One region of the Caulobacter sp. GW821-FHT10A10 genome, then DNA from elsewhere that is predicted to be linked to it. Evidence: riboswitches for the same ligand, from Rfam matches in the RefSeq annotation. Region 1 holds a riboswitch; the other holds the start of a gene.

Region 1 (10,196 bases):
CACAGCAAGGCCGGCCACGATCAGCGGCACGGCCAGCCGCACCTCGTCGACGCTGCGGTCGGCCAGCGAGCCCAGGAGCCAGCTGATGATCTCCTGCGCCGCCCATGGATTGGGGGCCAGCGACAGGGCGAGCGCGACGCCGGCGCTGGCCACGGTGTTCAGGATCACCCCGGCCAGCAGGAAAGTCACCGTGCCGCCGGTCGTGCCGGCCAGGGCCAGCATCAGTCCGACCCCCACGGCCGCGCCGAGGATGGCGCAGGCCGGCAGCAGCCAGGTCGCGGTGAAGGCCAGGCCCAGATAGAGGCTCATCACCGCCCCCAGCGCCGCCATCGACGACACGCCCAGCACGCCCGGATCGGCCAGCGGGTTGCGGGTGTAGCCCTGCATGGCCGCGCCCGACATGCCCAGCGCCGCGCCGATGGCCACGGCCAGCACGGTGCGCGGCAGGCGCAGTTCGAAGATGATCGCCCAGCGCGGGTCGGATCGATCGACCCAGGCGCTCCACGGCGCCCAGACGCGGCCGCTCATCAGCGACAGCCCGAAGAGGACCGTCACGGCCAGCAGCAGGCCCGCGATCAGCAGCCAGGTTCGGCGATTATGGCTCATGCGCGGGCCTTCAGGGCGTTGCGGCGGGCGGCCGCCAGGGTGGCGGCGGTGTGGATCAGGGTCGGGCCGCCGCAATAGAGCAGCCGCTCGGGGAAGGTCTCGCGGGTCATGCGATGGCTGACCTTGGCCAGGGCGGGGTGGTTGAGCATCCGCTCGGCCCAGGTCGGGGCGTCCGGACGGGCCTGTCCGGCCAGCAGCACCTGCGGCGGATCGGCCAGCAGCCGCTCCAGAGAGACGTTGCCCCACTTCTTGAGGCCGTAGCGGCTGGCGACGTTCTTGAAGCCCGTGCGGGTCAACATCTCGTCCACCAGCGTGCCTTCGCCGGCCGCGAAGCCGTTGGGCTGGAAGACCAGCGCCTCCAGCGGCCTGGATCCCGGCGACGGGGCGGCGGCGGCCAGGGCTTGGTCGATGCGGGCGATCAGCGCCTCGCCGCGCTCCGGATGACCGGCCGCCTCGGCGATGCGGCGGATGTCTTCCTGGTTCTCGGCCCAGCTGTTGGGCACCTTGAAGAGCTCTGCCCGCACGCCCAGGCGCTTCAGCGCCGCGCGGGTGGCCGGCGAGGAGTGGGCCGCGCTCAGCACCACATGGGGGCGCAGGGCAATCACCTCCTCGGCGCTCTCGTAGGTGATCGGATAGGATTTGGCCCGCTGCGCGATGCTCGATTGCTGCGGATCGCGGGCGTAGTGGCTCAGCGCCGCGATCTGGTCGCGATCGGCGACCTCGACCAGCACGCCGTCCAGGCACGGATTGAGCGAAACGAGGCGCGGCTTCTTGACCGGCGCCCAGGGCGCGGACGCTCCAAGGCCGACGACAAGGCCCGCGCCGAGCGCGACACGCCTGCCGAGGTCAGTCAAAACTCCACCCCGCGCTGGGCCTTGAAGCCCTGCTCGAAGGGATGCTTGATCAGGGTCATCTCGGTGACCAGATCGGCGATCTCCAGCAGCTGCGGCTTGGCGTTGCGGCCGGTCAGGCAGACATGCTTGTCGTTGGGGCGGGCCTTCAGCACCTCCACCACCTCGTCGATGTCGAGATAGTCGTAGCGCAGGGCGATGTTGATCTCGTCCAGCAGCACGAAGTCGAGCGTCGGATCAGCGATCATCGCCTTGCTCTCCTCCCACGCCGCCTTGGCCGCGGCGACGTCGCGCTCGCGGTCCTGGGTGTCCCAGGTGAAGCCTTCGCCCATGACGCGGTAGCGCACCTGGTCGGGAAAGCGGCTGAAGAACAGGCGCTCGCCGGTCTTCCACTTGCCCTTGATGAACTGCACCACGCCCACCTGCATGCCCCATCCCAGCGAGCGGGCGACCATGCCGAAGCCGGCCGAGGACTTGCCCTTGCCGTCGCCGGTGTGAACCAGCAGCAGACCCTTCTCCAGGGTCTTGGTCTTCATCAGCTCTTCGCGCTCGGCCTTCAGGGCGCGCATGGCCTCGGCGTGCTGCTCGTTGGCGTCGCCAATATCGGAGGGGCTCATCGCGGTATCTCCAGGGCGGCCGCCAGGCGCGACCAGTCGGCGTCGAATCCGGGCAGGCCGAAGCGTAGCAGGCTCGGGTCGTGATCGAAGGGCCGCGTCAGGATCCCGGCGCGCGCCAGGGCCTCGAAGCGGGCCGGGGCGTCGGCAGCGCGGGCCAGGCGGAACAGGCTTGTCCCGCCGACCACCTCGAAACCGGCGCCGACAAGCAGGGCGTCCAGCCGCGCGGCGTCGTCGGCCAGGCTGGCGCGCGCGGCGTTCGCCCAGGCGGTGTCGGGATAGGCCGCTAGGCCCGCCGCAAGGGCGGGGGCGGAGAGGGGCCATTCGCCCAGCGTCTCGCGCAGGCGGCGGGCGAGGGCGGGTCGGGCGATCACGAAGCCCAGTCGCAGGCCCGCCAGACCGTAGAACTTGCCGAATGAGCGCAGCACGATCAGCCGCTCATGGCCGGGCGCGCCGGCGAAGGCTGCGACCGACAGCGACGGCTCGCACTCGACGAACGCCTCGTCGACCACCGCGCCGCGCTGGCCCAGCGCCAGCACCGCCTCGGGCGCAAGGTTGCGGCCGTCGGGATTGTTGGGGTTCACCACCACGCAGAGGTCGGCCTCGTCCGGATCGGCCACGACCTCGGAACCGACACGCCGCCAGGCCAGCGGATGGCTGGAATAGGTGGGAACCGGCAGGCTGACCCGACCTCGTGGCAGGATCTTGGGCAGCAGGCGGATCGCCGTCTCGCTGCCGGGCACGGCGACCACCCGGGCGGGGTCGTCCACGCCGAAGGCCTTCGCCGCGACGGCTTCGAGCTTGGCCAGGTCGGCCGGATCGGGCAGGCGGCCCCAGTCCTCGAAGGCCTGGGGGGGAACCGGATAGGGGCGGGGATTGATCCCCGTCGACAGGTCCAGCCAAGGCGCGGGCGCATCCGGAAAACGCGCCCGCGCCGCCGCCAGGCGGCCGCCGTGTCCGGAAAGGGACGACGGCGAACCGCTCATCAGAACTTCGCCCGCAGGCCGACGAAGGCGCCGCGGCCCAGCGAGCCGTAGCGGTAGATGGTCTCGTAGTCCTCGTCGAACAGGTTCTCGACGCGGCCATAGACCTCGAAGCCCTCCTTCACCGGGTAGGAGGCGCGCAGATCGACCAGGGTGTAGCCCTTCAGCACGCGGGTGTTGGTCGCGTTGTCGAAGCTGTCGCCGACCGATTGGACGCTGACGCCCGTCTTCAGGCCGTTCGTCCAGGCATAGTCGGCCTCGACCGTGGCGGTCTCGTCGGCGCGGCGCGCCAGGCGCTTGCCGTAGGTCGAGCCGGCCGAACGGTTCTGGGCCTTCATGTCCGTGTAGTTGGCGCTGAAGGTCAGGCGGTCGGTGGCCTTGAAGCTGGCTTCCAGCTCGACGCCGTCGGTCTTGGCCTTGGCGATGTTGGCGTAGAGGTAGGTCAGGGAGTCGAAGTCGATCTGGTTGGTCACGTCGCGGGTGAACCAGGTCAGCGAACCGCGCAGGCGGCCGTCCAGCAGGCTGTGCTCGACGCCCAGGTCCCAGCTCTCGGCTTCTTCCGGCTTCAGCGTCGTCAGGCCATAGGGGCTGTAGAGCTGGTACAGCGACGGGGCCTTGAAGCCTTCACCGTAGTTGATCCGGAACACCGTCGCGCCGGCGTTGGGGGTATAGGCCGCGCCGGCCTGCACCGTGGTGGCGTCGCCGAAGGCCGAGTGGTCGTCGCGGCGCACGCCGCCGGTCAGGGTCAGGCCCGCGACCGGCTTGGCCTGCAGTTGCAGGTAGGCGCTGTCGAGGTTGGCCGCGTGACGGTCGGGCGTCGGGTTGGGGTCATAGGTCGCCGGCGAGGCGGTGCGGAACCACGAGCGCTCGCTCTCGACGCCGAAGACCGCGCGCAGGGTCTCGCTGATCGTCCAGGTGCCTTGGTATTCGAGCCGGGCGTTGGTGCCCTTGGCGTCGAAGGTCTTGGGAACGCTTGAGTCCGGATCGAAGTTGTCGCGATCGGTCTGGGTGTAGGCCAGGGCGACCCGGCTCTCCAGGACGCCGTCGAAGCCCGTCATGCGCACGCCGCTGTAGGTCAGGATTTCCTTGGTCTTGGCGTACTCGTTGGTGTCGGCGAAGCTGTAGGCGGGGGCCGGGAAGCCGTCCACGTCGGCCTTGGAGTCGGCGTAGTAGGCGCGCAGGTCCAGGGTCGCCCAGTCGGTCAGCTTCAGGTCGACGCGGCCCGACAGGCCGTAGTTGCGATAGCCGTCCTTTTCCTTGCCGCCATAGGCCTTGTCGAAGGCCGAGACGCCGCCGGTGGTGTAGTAGCCGCCGGCCAGACGCCAGCCGCCCCAGTCGCCGCCGGCGCCCACGCCGACGCGGCCGTAGGCGGTGTCGCGCGAGCCGCCTTCGACGGTGACGTCGGTGGCCAGGTCGCCGGTCGGGGTCTTGGTCAGCATGTTGATCACGCCGCCGATGGCCTCGCTGCCCCACAGGGTCGACTGCGGGCCGCGCAGCACCTCGATGCGGCTGACGTCGCCGGCCAGCAGGTTGGCGAAGTTGTAGCCGCCGCCCGTCGAGGACGGGTCGTTCAGCTTGACTCCGTCGATCAGCACGACGGTCTGGTCGGTCTCGGCCCCGCGGATGCGCAGCTGGGTGGTGGTGCCGACGCCGCCGTTGCGGGTCACGGTGACGCCGGGCGTGCGGGCCAGCACGTCCGAGATGATCACCGCCTGGACGCTCTCCAGCTTGGCGGCGTCGATCACCGTGGTGGCGACCGCCGTCTCAGACTGCTTTTCGGGCGCGCGGCTGGCGGTGACGATCACTTCGTCGACCGCCGAGGCGGTGTCCGCGAAGGCGCAGGCCGGCAGGGCCAGGGCGGGAACTGCGGCCATCAGGGCCAGCAGGGAAACAGGGCGCATGTCATTCCTCCGTGCGCGACAAGAAGGAGCGTGTTCTCGTGAACACGCCCGGACCGAAGCGTCGCCATGCGGGAAGACCCGATCGTACGGCGCACCCCGGCCGGACGAAGGACGACCGCGACAGGCAGGTCTCCTGGCTCGCGGGTCATCGTTGCTGCGCGTCGCCTTCCCAGCTCTCTTCCGAGGAACAGACCCAGTGGCATGTGACGCGCGAACTCGCCGCTTACAGTTGCGGGGGCAGCCCGGGTTTCACACCCGAGTTCCCTTTTCATCCTCTTTGGGAGGAACCTGTCGCGCTGGCTGGACTATAGGGTGCGCCGCACACCGTCAATCTGGAGTTCCCCGTTGTCACTGACCCTGGTTCTAGGCGGCGCGCGCTCGGGTAAGAGCGCCTTCGCGCAACGGGCGGCCGAGGCGAAGGCCGCCGCGGTCGGCGTCCGACCGGTGATGGTCGTCACCGCCCAGGCCTTCGACGCCGAGATGGAGGTGCGCATCGCTCGTCACCAGGCCGATCGCGGAGAGGGCTGGATCACCCTGGAGGCGCCCATCGATCTCGTGTCCGCCTTGCATGGCCTGCCGTCGGGCGGCGTGGCGGTGGTCGATTGCCTGACCCTTTGGTTGACCAATCTCATGCTGGCGGAAAAAGATCTTTCGACCGAAGCGGCAGCGCTGGTCGCGTCCGCCGCCGCCTTCGATGGCGAGCTCTGGCTGGTGTCCAACGAGGTCGGCTGGGGCGTCGTGCCCGACAACGCCTTGGCCCGCAGGTTCCGCGACGAGGCCGGCCGGCTGCATCAGGCCCTGGCGGCCGCCTCCGACGCCGTCGAACTGGTCGTGGCCGGACTAAGCCTGCGGATGAAGTGATTCTCGGCGCTCTCGCCCAGCTTGCTCAACTTTCGGCTATGCGACGATTGCGCACGCTGACACCGGGGGCGCAGGCATGGTTAAGACCTGTTTACACATTCGAATTCACTTAATTCGACGGGCGGGCTGCCATGCGACGGATCCTCATCGCCGAAGACGACATGCTGCTTGGCGGCGTCTACGAGGTCCTGCTGGAAGAGGCGGGTTTCGAGGTCCTTTGGAGCCGGGACGGCCAGGAGGCCCTGGAAGCCTTTGACGCCTTCGCGCCCGACCTGTTGATCACCGACAACGCCATGCCGCGCATGACCGGCGCCGAACTGATCCGTTCGCTCGAAGGGCGGGGTACGCCGGTGCTGATGGTCTCGGCCAGCGATCCGAGCATGCTGCAGGTCGAGCCCGACCAGTGGCTCGAAAAGCCTGTGACGCCGGCTCGTCTGCTGTCGGCCGTGCGCGCCATGGAGCGGGCTGGCGTTCAGGCGGCGGCCTGAAGTCCCACGGCCACGGCGGTCGCGAACAACCCCAGACCCAGACCCCAGGCGGCGCAGAAGGCCAGGGTGGGGTGGCGCTGCCACCAGCGCGGCTGGGGAACACCCGTGATGGTCTTGTCGGTCATGCGGTCGTCTCGCGTGGTCGTCGAGCAACCAACGCGAGACGCCGTACCTCTAGTTCCCTCTAACCGCCGAAGCCGCGCGAGCCGCCGCCGAAGCCGCCGCGCGAGATGACGCTGCTGCGGCTCTGCACGCGGGACGGGGCTTCGTAGCGCGAGGGGGCGTCGAAGCTGTCGGTGCGCACCCGGCTGCGGCCGGTCAGGTAGTCGCGCGACACCGGATAGCCAGAGCCGCTGTAGTAGGTGCCGTCGCGGTCGCGGTACATCGGCGCGCCGCGATAGCCGCGGTTGTTCATGCCTTCCAGCGCCTGGCCGATGATGAAACCGGTCAGCAGCGGGGTGAAGAAGCTGCCGCCGCCGTTGGCCTGGCTGCGCGGCACGCACTGATCGACGCCGTAGCGCTCCTCGCAGCTCTGCTGGTCGGAGAACTTCGGCGCGTTCTCGGCGCTGGCCTTCTGGGCCTCGTCATAGGCGGTCTGGCACTGGTCGGCGGTGAAGTCGCCCGAGGCCTTGCACTCGTCGAGATTGGCGAAGCTGGAGGCGTCGACCTTCTTGCCCGAGACGGCCGCCGGGGGATCGCCCCACTGGGTGGCCGAGCCGGGATCGTCGCACGCGACCAGGGTGAAGGCCGAGCCGGCCATCAGGCCCGTCAGCGCCACGGCGCTGGAGCGCTTGCGGCGCTTGGGAGCGGGCAGGGGGGAATGGGCGTTCATGTCCGGCCTCACGAGGTCATGCAGGCGGCGTTCAGCAGGCCGACGGCCAGCGAGATCGAGGCCAGGTAGACGCCGGCGGCGACCTCGGCCTTCTCGATCCGGTCGATCAGGTCCTTGAGCACCGTGAACCGCACCAGGGTGAAGGCGGCGATCTGGATGACGGCGGCCAGGGTGGCCCAGGCGGCGAACTCCAGCAGGCTGACGGTGTGGCTGAGCGCGGACGCCAACGGCAGCACATAGCCGACCACGGCGCCGCCCAGAGCGATGGCCGCGGCGACGTTGCCCTCGCGGATCAGCTTGGCCTCGTTGTAGGGCGTCACCGCCTGGTAGACGATCTTGAAGATCACCGTGAACACGCCGGCGGCGACGAAGGCCACCAGGAAGGCCAGGGCGCTTTCGCCGAAGGCTTGGACGTCGAACATCTCTAGTTTCCCCTATGGACCGTGGTTCAGGCGCGGAATTCGCCGACTTCGAGCGGCACGCCGATCATGGTTTCGAACGAGACCTCGCGGTCCTCGGTCTCCATCTCGATCGCCAGCAGCAGTTCGCGGCCCTCGCCCGGCAGGTCGCGGGCGAACAGCATGCAGGTCTGGAAGATCCGCCGGTCCGGGATCCCGTCCCGGTCGTCGTGCAGGTCTTCCCAGAAGGTCACGGGCTCCTGGCTCTCGGCGTCCTCGCCGAACCAGAAGCGGTGGTACTCGGGCAGGCCGGCGGGCGTGAAGGTGCGGGCGCGCAGGCGCTTGCCCCAGGCGTCGCGATCGGCGCGGCTGCCCGGATAGGCGCTGTCCCAGGGGACGAACAGGGTGACGTCGGTCAGGCGCTGGCCCTCGCGGTCGTCCGAGACCGCCTGAAACATCACGTGGTCGTCGGTGTAGAACCGGTGCACGAAGCCGCCGTCCTTCAGGTCCACCAGGCCCTGGGCGGTGATTTCCAGCGTGTCGTGGTCGAGCGGGAACTTGCTGTCGGCGCCGAAGCGCTTCCAGGCCAGAGGGTCCAGCCAGACGGTCCGCCCCAGCGTCACGTTGCGGATGGCGGGCAGGGCCGACTCGGGAGCGGGCTCCTTGCGGCCGAATAAGCGACTGAACATAGTTGGTCCCTGAAAGAACGCTCCCTCATGTACGGCGCCAGCCTGCGCTGTAAAAGGGGCCATGCTCGCTCTCGACGACTGGCCTTCGACCTCCCATCTTGTATGAAACGGCCAAGATGGCCCGTGAAGAGGATCACGACCCGATGAGTCAGACGCCCTGGACTGTCCGCTCCCTGAAGGCGGCCCTGGACGAAGCGCCCGGCGTGGGCGCCGACGAACTGAGCGTGCGGGTGCTGGAAGGCTCCGACCCGATCCTGCTGGTCACCATGCACTGGCAGGGCGACCTCGAGATCTATGTCAGCGTCAGCGACCAGCAGGTCGCCGCCTCGGCCCTGCTGTGGCCCGTCGACGAACAGGAAGACCGCCACGCCTTCAACGAATTCCTGCTGAAGGCCCAGAAGCTGGTGCCGCTGTCGAACTTCGGCATCAGCGCCGTCGGCGGCCGCGACTACTACGAGCTGTTCGGCGAGCTTTCGACCACGACCTCGATCGAGGATATCGTCATCGAGTTGCGCACCCTCGCCGAGAACGCCATCGAGGCCGCCTCGGACCTGCGCGCCTCGTTCTCCACCGCCGCCTGACCCTAACCGAAGTTTCCCGGAGCCCTCCGATGTCCATCTGGCGCAAGCTGTTCACCCTGGGTCGCGCCGGCGCCCACGAAGCCACGTCCGCCGTCGTCGACGCCAACGCCATCCGCATCCTCGACCAGGAGATTCGCGACGCCGACACGGCCCAGGCCAAGGCGCGCGACAACCTGGCCACCCTGGTCGCCCGTCGGCGCATCCAGGAGAACGACGTCAAGAGCCTGCGCGAGCAGGTCGCCAAGTACGAGAACTCGGCCCGCGCCGCCGTCACCAAGGGCGACATGGACCTGGCCCGCCAGGTGGCCCAGCGCATCGCCGACCTCGAAAGCGACATCGCGCTGAAGGAGCCGCAGATCGCCGGCATGCGCGAGGCCGAGGATCAGCTCCACACCGCCATCGCCGCCACTGACCGCCGCATCGACACGCTGAAGCGCGAAGTCGAGGTCGTGAAGGTCAACGAGTCGGTGCAGCGCGCCCAGGCCGCCGTCACCGCCCGCGGCGCGGGCGCGGGTGCGTCCCTCGGCTCGGCCGCCGACAGCCTGGCGCGTATCAAGGAGCGCCAGATGGTCCGCGGTGAGAAGATCAAGGCCGCCGGCGAACTGGAAGATCGCCGTACGGGCGCGGATCTGGACGAGAAGCTGCGCGTGGCCGGCATCCTGCCGGGCCAGTCGTCGGCCGACGACATCCTGGCGCGTCTGGCCCCGGCCGCCCCGCCGCTGCAGATCGAGCAGAAGTCCACCGACGGTTCGAAGACCGAATAAGGACCCCGCGTGCGCCGTCTTTCCCTGACCCCGCGCCCAGACTGGCGCGAGAAGGCCGAAGCCGTCGGCTTCGTCTACCACCACACCGGCGGACAGGCCTATTGGGACGAGGGGACGGCGTACGCCTTCACCCTGCGCGAGATCGAGGAAGATCTGGAGCCGGCCGCCGCCGAGCTTCACGATCTGTGTCTCGATCTCGTCGACGAGGCCGTCGCCAGCGAAGAGATCCTGCAGAAGCTGGCGATCCCGCCCGAGCACTGGGACTTCGTCGCCGCCTCCTGGCGGGCCAAGGAGCCGTCCCTCTATGGACGGTTCGACTTCGGCTACGACGGCTCGGGTCCGCCCAAGCTCTACGAGTACAACGCCGACACCCCCACCAGCCTGTTCGAGGCCGCCACCTTCCAGTGGCTGTGGCTCGAGGACCTGCTGGCGCAAGGCGCGCTGCCGGCTGGGACCGACCAGTTCAACAGCCTGTTCGAGGCCATGCGCGAGCGCTTCGGCGTGCTGTTCCCCAAGGGCGGCTTCGTGCACTTCGCCAGCGACGCCGACGCCGTCGAGGACCGCCAGACGGTGCGCTTCCTCGAAGACCTCGCCACCCAGGCGGGGCTGGATCCCAAGTTCGTGGCCA
Region 2 (10,196 bases), on a different contig from region 1:
GGCGACCAGGCCCAGCACCGCGGCGATGACCAGCGCCAGCCACAGCCGCCGCACCACCAGCCGCGCGTCGCCGCGCTTCCAGGCCAGCAGCGGCCCGGCCGGCAGGATGGCCAGGGCCAGCACCAGCAGCGGCGTGAAGGTCAGGTTGAAGAACGGCGGCCCGACCGAGACGGCCTCGCCGTCCAGGGCCTCGCGGATCAGCGGATAGAGGGTGCCCAGCAGCACCGTCGCCGTCGCCGCCGACAGGATGATGTTGTTGAGCACGATTGCGCTCTCGCGGCTGACCGGCGCGAACAGGCCGCCGGCGTTCAGGCTGGGCGCGCGGATGGCGAACAGTACGAAGCCGAAGCCGGCCGCGATCCCCATGATCGACAGCAGCAGCACGCCCCGCGTTGGATCGACGGCGAAGGCGTGGACGCTGGTCAGCACGCCCGAGCGCACCAGGAACGCCCCCAGCATCGAGAAACCGAAGGCCGCCAGGGCCAGGAACACGGTCCAGCCCGGCAGGGCGCCGCGCTTTTCCAGCACGATGGCCGAGTGCAGCAGGGCGGCGCCGATCAACCAGGGCATGAAGCTGGCGTTCTCGACCGGGTCCCAGAACCACCAGCCCCCCCAGCCCAGCTCGTAATAGGCCCAGAAGGCGCCGAGCGTGATGCCGACGGTCAGCAGGCTCCACGCCGCCAGGGTCCAGGGCCGCACCCAGCGGGCGAAGGCCGCGTCGACCTTGCCCTCGATCAGGGCGGCGATCGCCAGCGAGAACACCACCGAAAAGCCGACATAGCCCGAATAAAGGAACGGCGGATGCACGGCGAGCGCCCAGTCCTGCAGCAGCGGATTGAGCGAGCGGCCCTCCACCGGCGGGTCCGGCAGGCGGGTCATCGGGTTCGAGGCGAAGACGGTGTAGGCCAGGAACAGCACGCCCAGCGCGCCCTGCACGGCGATGGCCCAGGCCCGCAGGCGCGGCGGCAGGCGCTCGCCGAACACCGCCATGGCCGCGCCGTAGCCGGTCAAGACGAGGCACCACAGCAGCATCGAGCCCTCGTGGCTGCCCCAGGCGCCGGCCACCTTGTAGAGCAGCGGCTTGGCGGTGTGGGAGTTGGCCGCCACATTGGCCACCGAGAAGTCGGAGGTCACGAAGGCGTGGATCAGGGCGGCGAAGGCGCACACCAGGGCCGCGAAGGTCGCCACGGCCGCGCCGCGTCCCGCCCCCGCCAGCGCGCCCGACCGCCTCAGCGCCCCGGCGGCGGAAAGACCGCTCTGGGCGACCGACAGCACCAGGGCCAGGACCAGGGCGAACGCGCCGAACTCGACGATCATCTGGCGGTCTTTCCCTCACCGTAGGACGGCGGGGGAGCCCCCTCGCCGCGCCACTCGCCTTGCTCCTTGATGGCCTTGGCCACCTCGCGCGGCATGTAGCGCTCGTCGTGCTTGGCCAGCACCTGCTTGGCGACGAACACGCCGCTTTCGTCGAACGATCCGGAGGCGACGATCCCCTGCCCCTCGCGGAACAGGTCGGGCAGGTCGCCCTGGTAGCGCACCTTGCTGGTCGCCTTCTGGTCGGCGACGACGAACTCCACCAGGCCGTTTGGGTGCTTGACCACGCTGCCGGCCTGGACCAGCCCGCCCAGCTGCACCTTGCGGCCGGCCGGCACGTGGGCCTCCTGGGCCTGGGCCGGGGTGTAGAACAGCGAGATCGAGTCCCGCATGCCGTACAGCGCCAGGCCCGCCGCCAGGGCGGCGACCGGCGCGATCGCTAGCAGGATGGTCAGGCGTCGGCGCACCTTGCGGGACTTGGGCAGGAAGCTCATCGGGGGCTCGAAGCGGGCGGCGTGTCAGCGGCCTGGCGCAGGGCGGCCAGCACGCGCGGCTGGTCCTTGAAGCGCTCGGTCGCGGTCTTCAGGGCCGCGTCACGACGAGCCGTGTCGCCCAGCACGCCATAGGCGCGGACCAGCCGCACCCAGCCGTCGGCGTTGTCGGGATCGGCGGCCAGCTTGGCGGCCAGACTGTCGACCATGCCCTGGATCATCTCGGGCGTGACGCCGCCATCGGCGGCAGCCTGGGCGGCCTGCGAATTCGGTTCGACCAGCCGGCCGGCCTTGGCCGTGCGGTCGATCTCGCCGGCCAGGATCGCGCGGCGCTCGTCGGCCGGCGGCAGCGAGGCCAGCAGGGCGCGCCAGCCGGCCAGGCCCTCGTCCAGCTTGCCGTCGGCGATCAGGGCCTTGGACAGGTGATAGCGGGCGGAAAGGTCGGCGGGGTCGCGCTTCAGGGCCTCGGCGAAGGCCATGCGAGCGTCGGGGCCGACCTGGCCGTTGTCGCCGGCCACGAAGGTCTCGCCCAGCGCCGTCCACAGGTCGGCGCGCTGCGGGGCCAGGCGCACGGCGCGGCGCAGGGCCTCGCCCGCGCCCACGGCGTCGCCGCCGGCGATGCGCACCAGGGCGAGGTTGCGATAGAGCTCGGGATCGTTGGGCCGGGTCTTGGCCGCCTGCTCCAGCACCGCGGCGATGCGCGGCGGGTCCAGCATCGACGGATCGCTCGACTTCCACTCGGCCACCCGGCGGGCGAAGGGCTGATCGGCCGCGCCCGGCGCGCCCACCACCACGTAGACCACCACGGCCGACAGCGCCGCGAGCGCGGCCACGGCCACCACCGCGCGGCGCGGACCTTTCCCGTCCTGGGGCCAGTCGGCCGCGCCCTGGTCGGCGGCGGCCAGCAGCCGACGGCCGGCCTCGGCGCGGGCGGCCTTCAGCTCGCCCTCCGCCAGCAGGCCGCGCTCGGCCAGGTCGTCGATCTCGGAAAGCTGCCGGCGATGGACGGCCAGGGCCGGGTCGTCGCCAACGGGCGCGAGCCCGTGCGCGGCGCCCCGCAGCACCAGGGCGGCGGCGGCGGCGGACAGACCCGCGGCGCCAATCCAAAAAAATATCATGGCCAGAAACCGATCATGGTTCGCTGTTAGCCGCAGATCGATCCGCGCGTCAGTGAAAAAAACACGTAAGGCCCAGATTGCGCCGCAGCGCCCGCCGAGTCCTGGCTCGACCTCAGAGGCCTAGGATCTGACCAGTCCCCCCAAAGCTGCCTCCCTCGCCCTTCTGGCGAGGGCCCATGCCGGCGATCGCTCAGACCTCGACCAGCCTCGAAAGGTCTGAGCGGCTGAACGATGGATCCTGGGCACAAGGCCCAGGAAGGCGACCGGAGGGGTGTCCAAGCCGAGGGCTTAAAACGGTGGATCCCACCGTCCCAAGAGCCGTGAAGACGCTGTGCGCGCCTAAGCCGCCATCGCCGCCACGGCCCGTCGGCGGACGATCTCGGCGGTCTTCTCGTCGCGGGTGTGGGCGATGTAGGCCGCGGCGATCTCGAGATAGGCGCGGGCCACCTGCGGGTCGCCGCCCTCGCCGGTGCGGGCCACGTGCAGGCTGTCCTCGATGTACTGGTCCAGCCGCTGGTTCAGCTTCTCCAGCACCTTGGCGCGGGTCGAGCCGTAGCCGGCCTGGGCCGCGCAGGGACGCAGGTCCTCGATGAACGCCAGGGCCGAGGTCGCGCGGCGCACCAGGATCGCGTCCGGGGCTTCCTCCAGCTTCGGCACGCCCTTGCCGCCGCCCATCTTGCCCATCATCGAGATCGGCCGCAGCGGCAGGGCCAGGCCCAGCTCCTTGTCGGCGGCGTTCATCCGCGTCTCGGCCGCCTGGGCCGCGGCCTGCTTGAACTTGGCCAGGCGCTTGCCCCACGGGCCGTCCTTGGCCACGTCCACCGCCTGCTCGAACTCGGTCAGCTGGTGGGCGATGCGCTGGGCCGAGGCCGCCGCCGAGCGACCCGAGGCCTCGCCGCCGTCCAGGTCGAAACCGCGCACGTGCTCGATGCTGGCCTCGATGTCGGCCAGCATCCGCTCGCCGAATTCCTTGACCTCCGACGAGGCCAGATAGCGGTCGTTGGGACGGTCCATCACCGCCGAGATCACCCGCAGGATCCGCCAGGGCTCGGGCAGGTGGGCCGCCAGCATCTCGAACATCCGCGGACCGGCGTCGTCGCTGATCGCGCAGGCGTCGCGATAGGCCAGGCGCGCGGCCGCCGCGCGCTCGCCGCTCATCCGGCTGACCCATTCCGACAGCCGCGGCAGGGCGTTGCGGACGATCACCGACAGGTCGAGATAGTCGGCCAGTTCGTCGGCGTCGCAGATCTGGGCGATGGCGATGTATTCGGGCCGCTCGGCCGCGCGCAGGCCGCGGGCGGCGATCTTGCACAGCTCGTTGAAGACGTCGGGCGCGCCGTTGTCGAGATCCCAGGGATTGCAGCGCGCCGCGCCCTCGGCGACCTGGCGCGGGGCCTCGACCTTCAGCGCCTTCCACAGCAGGGCCAGCGCCCGGCGCGGGAACTGCGGCAGGTCCTCGGCGCGCGGCTGGCACAGCGGCGCGATGGGGGAAAGGATGGTGTTGCGGACGTAGCGATCGGCGGTCTCATCCTCGACCATGGCCCGCACGGTCGCCAGCGCCCCCTGCCCGCCGGCGTTGGCCAGGGCGAGCTCGAGACTGCGCAGAGCCGCATCGGGCGCGGTCTCGACCAGCGTCCGGATGATCTGCAGTTTGTGCGCGGCGATTGCGGGCATCGATCTCCGCCGGGGACGGTACATGTCCAGGCAGCGTCAACCATGTTGCCAACGAGGTTAAGACTTTCCGAAACCGCTGCTTTTTCAACGCCGCAAGGCAAGGCGAAGTGTCGCGGCGCCGAAAGCTCCACCTTGACGACAGCACGCTATCGCCAGAGTGGCGCGCGGTAGCGTTAACCCTCCGCGCGCGGCAGCGACAGCACCACCCGCAGGCCGCCGAGCGGCGAATCGTCCAGGGTCACCGAGCCGCCATAGGCCCGCGCCAGTTCGTCGACGATCGACAGGCCAAGCCCGGTGCCCGGCGTGTGCTCGTCCATCCGCTGGCCGCGCTTCAGCGCCTGGGCCCGCTGCTCGGCCGGAATGCCCGGACCGTCGTCGTCGACGGTCAGCAGCATGCGGCCCTCGCCGTCCGCCTTGGCCTCGGCGCGGATGCGGGCCTTCGACCACTTGCCGGCGTTCTCCATGACGTTGCCGGCCAGCTCCATGAAGTCCTGCCGCTCGCCCTGGAAGCACAGGTCCTCCGGACAGCGCCAGTCGATCTCCACGCCCCGCCCGTCGTTCTTGTCCTGGAAGATCCGCTCCAGAGTCACGGCCAGTTCGTCGAGGATCGGCTCCACCGGCGTGCGCTCGCCGCTGGTCTGCGAGCGCGCCGCCGCCCGCGCCCGGCGCAGGTGGTGGTCGACCTGCTCGCGCATGGTCTGGGCCTGGCGCTCGACGACTTCCGCCAGCGCCCCGCCCTGCTGGCTGGCCTCGGTCAGCATCACCGACAGCGGCGTCTTCAGGGCGTGGGCCAGATTGCCGACGTGGGTGCGCTGGCGCTCGACGACTTCCTGGTTGTGCGCCAAGAGGCCGTTCAGCTCGCCGGCCAGCGGCTCCAGCTCCTCCGGATAGGGTCCGACCAGCCTTTCGGCTTTGCCGCTGCGCACCCCCGCGATCTCGCGACGCAGGCGGAAGATCGGCTGCAGGCCAAAGCGCACCTGGAAGACGATGGCCACGATCAGGCCCACGCCCAGCAGCAGCAGCGCGAAGGCGGTGATCCTGCCGAAGCGGTCGGCGTCGTCGTCGATGGGCGAGCGGTCCTCGGCGGCGATGAACACCACCGGATCGGGATGCCCCGGCAGCCGCGTCAGGATCGCCGCCGCCCGCAGCGGCTTGTCCTGCGGCCCGCGCATGTCGAAGTAGAGGGTCTTGCCGGGATCGGCGGTCAGCCGGTCGATCTGGGCGGTGGACAGCATCAGGTCGCTGTCGAACAGCGAGCGCGAACGCTCGATCGCCGAAAGCCCGCCGCCGCTCTTCTGGGCGAAGATCGCCCAGTAGCGGCCGGAATAGGCCCGGGTGGCGCGGATGTCGGTCAGGAACGGCGCCTTGACCACCCCGTCCTCCACCGTCGAGCCGGCATAGAGGTCGTCGGTCAGCACCGCCAGCGACTGGTCGAAGCGGCGGATGGCGGCGTCGCGGAACTGGGCGGTCAGGAAGGCCCCGGCCGCCAACAGCACGAACAGCGTCCAGATCGCCGCCAGCAGCACCAGCCGCCGGACGAGCGAGCGCTTGCGGAAGTCGAGCATCAAGCCTCGCCCCCGCGCGCGGTCACCCCGCCGTCTCGCCTTCCAGCGGGATCAGGCGGTAGCCGAGGCCTCGCACCGTCTCGATGCGGTCGGCGCCCAGCTTCTTGCGCAGCCGGCCGATGAACACCTCGATGGTGTTGCTGTCGCGGTCGAAGTCCTGGTCGTACAGGTGCTCGACCAGCTCGGTGCGGCCGATCACCCGGCCCTGGTGCATCATCATGTAGTGCAGCAGGCGGTATTCCAGCGAGGTCAGACGCAGCGGCTCGCCGTTGACGCTGGCCCGCGCCGCGCGCGGGTCCAGGCGCAGGCCGCCGCAGGTCAGGCTCGGCGCGGCGTGGCCGGCCGAGCGCCGCAGCAGCGCCCGCAGGCGCGCCAGCAGCTCTTCGGTGTGGAAGGGCTTGGTCAGATAGTCGTCGGCCCCGGCGTCGAAGCCGGCGACCTTCTCGCTCCAGGCGCCCCGGGCGGTCAGGATCAGCACGGGCGTTGCGACATTGCCGCGCCGCCAGCGCTCCAGCACCGACACCCCGTCCACCTTGGGCAGGCCAAGGTCCAGGATCACGGCGTCATAGGGCTCGGTCTCGCCCAGGAACTGGGCCTCCTCGCCGTCGGCGGCGTGGTCGACGGCGTAGCCCGCGTCGGAGAGGGCCAGCTTCAGCTGGCGCGACAGGTCGGGATCGTCTTCGACGAGCAGGATGCGCATGTGTCGGGGAACTCCCTAGAGCCTGTCCGGTTCGGACTGTCCCGTCCGAACCGGATAAACAGGCTCGCAAGCAAAAGGTAGAGCGTGACGGACGCCGAAATCGCTCATGGTCTCAGCGGTCACGCCCTACCCGCCGCTGAGGATGCGGCCGCTCTCGGCGTCGACGATGAAGTCGATGCGGCGACCGTCCGTGGTCGCCCAGCGGATGCGGTAGTTGCGCCCCTCCAGGCCTGCGTCGAGCAGACGGCCGGGGGTGCGGCGGGCGATGTTGTCGATGACCGCGCTCAGCGGCACCAGGCGGCCCGACTGCACGCCGCCACGCGCCTGGTCCTGCCGGGCGCGCCAGTCGGCGCCCAGCGAGTCCGGGCCGCGCTGGGCCAGAGCCGCGCCCGGGAGGGCGGCGACGATGGCGGCTGCGGCGAGTATGGCGCGGATCGGCTTCATGTCGTCCGGTTTAGAGGAGCACGGCTGAATGGAGACTGAACGCGGGGTTTATGAACGGTGTGCGACGTCCTGTCACGGTCCAAGCCCCGCCGCGCCCACAATCGGAGATCACATAAAGATATCTTTATGTTCTTGTTGACAGTACCGGCCGACCCAGGCTTGATAAGCGGGTCGTGGTCTGCGGACGTTTTGCGTCCAAAGCTAAGAGGGAAGCCGGTGTGAAACCGGCGCTGCCCCCGCAACTGTAAGCGGCGAGCGGCCGTCCGATACGTGTCACTGATGCGCCGAACTCGACTCGGTGGCGCATCGGGAAGGCCAGGACGGCGGCGTCGACCCGCGAGCCAGGAGACCTGCCTCGACAGATAACGTCCTCCGGCGGGGTGCCCGGTCTGGTCGCTAGCTCCAGGCGCGGGTCGGCCAGCCCGTTCGCGCGCCCGTGCCTGCGCCCCGTCCAGCCTCCGTCACCATCGAGACAGAGGCTAGTAAATGACCGTCACCGTCGCCGCCCTCGGCTTTCCCCGCATCGGCCCGCAGCGCCGCCTGAAGACCGCCCTCGAAGCCCACTGGGCCGGCCGCCTAGACGCCGAGGGGCTGGAGACCGAAGCCGCCGCCCTGCGCGCTCTCGCCTGGCGCCGCCAGGCCGATCTCGGCGTCGACCACGTCCCCAGCGGCGACTTCTCGCTCTACGACCACGTGCTCGACACCGCCGTCATGGTCGGCGCGATCCCGGCCGCCTACGGCTGGACCGGCGGCCCCGTGGACCTGCCGCTCTACTTCGCCATGGCGCGCGGTACGCAAGGGCGCGAGACCTGCGACCACGGCTGCTCGCACGACGTTGGAACCGGCCTGCCGGCGCTCGAGATGACCAAGTGGTTCGACACCAACTACCACTACCTCGCGCCTGAACTCGCCCCCGGCCAGGCCTTCGCCCTGACCTCCACAAAGGTCGTCGACCAGTTCCTCGAGGCCAAGGCGCAGGGAATCCACACCCGCCCGGTCATCCTCGGCCCCGTCACCTTCCTGAAGCTCGCCAAGACGAAAGACCGCCACTTCCAGCCGCTGTCGCTGCTGTCGGCCCTGCTGCCGGTCTACGCCGAGCTGCTCCAGCGCCTGGCCGCCGCCGGCGCCGACTGGGTGCAGATCGACGAGCCCTGCCTGGCCCTCGACCTCACCGACTTCGAGCGCGCCGAGATCCGCCGCGCCTACGGCGCCCTGGCCCACGCCGCCCCGCGCATCAGCATTCTTCTCGCCAGCTATTTCGGGACCTACGGCGACAATCTCGCCACCGCCGCCAACCTGCCGGTCGAGGGGCTGCACCTGGATCTGGTCCGCGCGCCCGGCGACCTGGACGCCGTCCTCGCCCTGGCCCGCGACAGCCTCGTCCTGTCGCTCGGCGTCGTCGACGGCCGCAACGTCTGGCGCGCCGACCTCGAGGCCATCCTCGACCGCGTCGAGCCCGTCGTCTCCGCCCGTGGCCCCGACCGCGTGATCCTGGCCCCGTCCTGCTCGCTGCTGCACACCCCGCTCGACCTCTCGATCGAGACCGGCCTCGACCCGCAAGTCAGCCAGTGGCTGGCCTTCGCCGTCCAGAAGCTGGAGGAGTTGGCGATCCTCGCCAAGGCCCTGAACCACGGCCGCGCCGCCGTCCGAGCTGAACTCGCCGCCGCCAGCGCCGCCGTCGCCTCGCGCCGCACCTCGCCGCTGATCCACGACGCCGCCGTCCAGGCCCGCGCCAGCGCCCTCACCCCGGCCGACGCCGCCCGCGCCACGCCCTTCGCCGAGCGCATCGCCCTGCAGCAGGCCAGGCTCTCCCTGCCGCCCCTGCCGACCACCACCATCGGCTCGTTCCCCCAGACCGCCGCCGTCCGAGCGGCCCGCGCGGCCCACGCCAAGGGCCAGCTGCCCGACGCCGACTACCAGGCCTTCCTGCGCGCCGAGACCGCCCGCGCGGTGGCCTGGCAGCAGGAGATCGGCCTCGACGTGCTGGTCCACGGCGAGTTCGAGCGCAACGACATGGTGCAGTATTTCGGCGAGCGCCTGACCGGCTTCACTTTCACCAAGCACGCCTGGGTGCAGTCCTACGGCTCGCGCTGCGTGCGCCCGCCGATCCTCTACGGCGACGTCTCGCGCCCCGCGCCCATGACGGTCGAGTGGTGGGCCTACGCCCAATCCCTCACCGCCCGGCCGATGAAGGGCATGCTGACCGGCCCGGTCACCATCCTGCAATGGTCGTTCGTCCGCGACGACATCCCCCGCTCTGAGACCTGCCGTCAGATTGCTCTGGCCGTCCGCGACGAGGTCGTCGACCTCGAAGCCGCCGGCGCGAAGATCATCCAGATCGACGAGGCCGCCCTGCGCGAGGGCTTGCCCCTGCGCCGCGGCGACTGGGACGGCTATCTGGCCTGGGCCGTCGAGGCCTTCCGCATCGCCGCCTCGGGCGTGCGTCCCGAGACCCAGGTCCACACCCACATGTGCTATTCGGAGTTCAACGACATCATCGCCGCCATCGGCGCCATGGACGCCGACGTCATCTCCATCGAGACCGCCCGCTCGAAGATGGAACTGCTCGACGCCTTCGAGGCCTACGCCTACCCGGCCCAGATCGGCCCCGGCGTCTACGACATCCACGCCCCCCGCAGCCCGGGCGCGCCCGAGATGCTCGACCTCCTCGAAAAAGCCGGCCAGCGGCTCTCGTCGTCGCAGCTCTGGGTCAACCCCGACTGCGGCCTGAAGACCCGTCGCTGGGAGGAAGTGGAACCGGCCCTGGCCAACATGGTCGCGGCGGCCAAGGCGGCGCGGGCGCAACTCTGATCCCTCTCCCCTTGCGGGAGAGGGAGGGGTCCATGCGCAGCATGGGAGGGTGAGGGGTCTCTCAAACGCAAAACGCCGC

The links. A riboswitch is a leader RNA that binds a small molecule or an ion and turns the genes downstream of it on or off. The one in region 1 is predicted to bind cobalamin.
Region 2: another riboswitch for cobalamin. It lies ahead of metE (5-methyltetrahydropteroyltriglutamate--homocysteine S-methyltransferase); the one in region 1 lies ahead of AC07NS_RS12685 (TonB-dependent receptor plug domain-containing protein).

Annotation. Positions count from the first base shown of each region.
Region 1 covers NZ_JBWKNV010000004.1:104,954-115,149, reverse strand. The annotation lists gene AC07NS_RS12705 (FecCD family ABC transporter permease) at 1-606, opposite strand, end outside; gene AC07NS_RS12700 (ABC transporter substrate-binding protein) at 603-1,460, opposite strand; gene cobO (cob(I)yrinic acid a,c-diamide adenosyltransferase) at 1,457-2,074, opposite strand; gene cobD (threonine-phosphate decarboxylase CobD) at 2,071-3,057, opposite strand; gene AC07NS_RS12685 (TonB-dependent receptor plug domain-containing protein) at 3,057-4,955, opposite strand; cobalamin riboswitch at 5,062-5,262, opposite strand; gene cobU (bifunctional adenosylcobinamide kinase/adenosylcobinamide-phosphate guanylyltransferase) at 5,301-5,816, shown strand; gene AC07NS_RS12675 (response regulator transcription factor) at 5,948-6,304, shown strand; gene AC07NS_RS12670 (hypothetical protein) at 6,289-6,429, opposite strand; gene AC07NS_RS12665 (DUF1190 domain-containing protein) at 6,489-7,136, opposite strand; gene AC07NS_RS12660 (DUF350 domain-containing protein) at 7,145-7,558, opposite strand; gene AC07NS_RS12655 (YjfK family protein) at 7,585-8,223, opposite strand; gene AC07NS_RS12650 (YjfI family protein) at 8,367-8,804, shown strand; gene AC07NS_RS12645 (PspA/IM30 family protein) at 8,834-9,568, shown strand; gene AC07NS_RS12640 (glutathionylspermidine synthase family protein) at 9,578-10,196, shown strand, end outside.
Region 2 covers NZ_JBWKNV010000001.1:466,629-476,824, forward strand. The annotation lists gene AC07NS_RS02250 (heme lyase CcmF/NrfE family subunit) at 1-1,317, opposite strand, end outside; gene ccmE (cytochrome c maturation protein CcmE) at 1,314-1,808, opposite strand; gene ccmI (c-type cytochrome biogenesis protein CcmI) at 1,805-2,923, opposite strand; gene AC07NS_RS02265 (hypothetical protein) at 3,263-4,597, opposite strand; gene AC07NS_RS02270 (sensor histidine kinase) at 4,771-6,162, opposite strand; gene AC07NS_RS02275 (response regulator transcription factor) at 6,185-6,862, opposite strand; gene AC07NS_RS02280 (PepSY domain-containing protein) at 6,989-7,306, opposite strand; cobalamin riboswitch at 7,464-7,678, shown strand; gene metE (5-methyltetrahydropteroyltriglutamate--homocysteine S-methyltransferase) at 7,793-10,117, shown strand.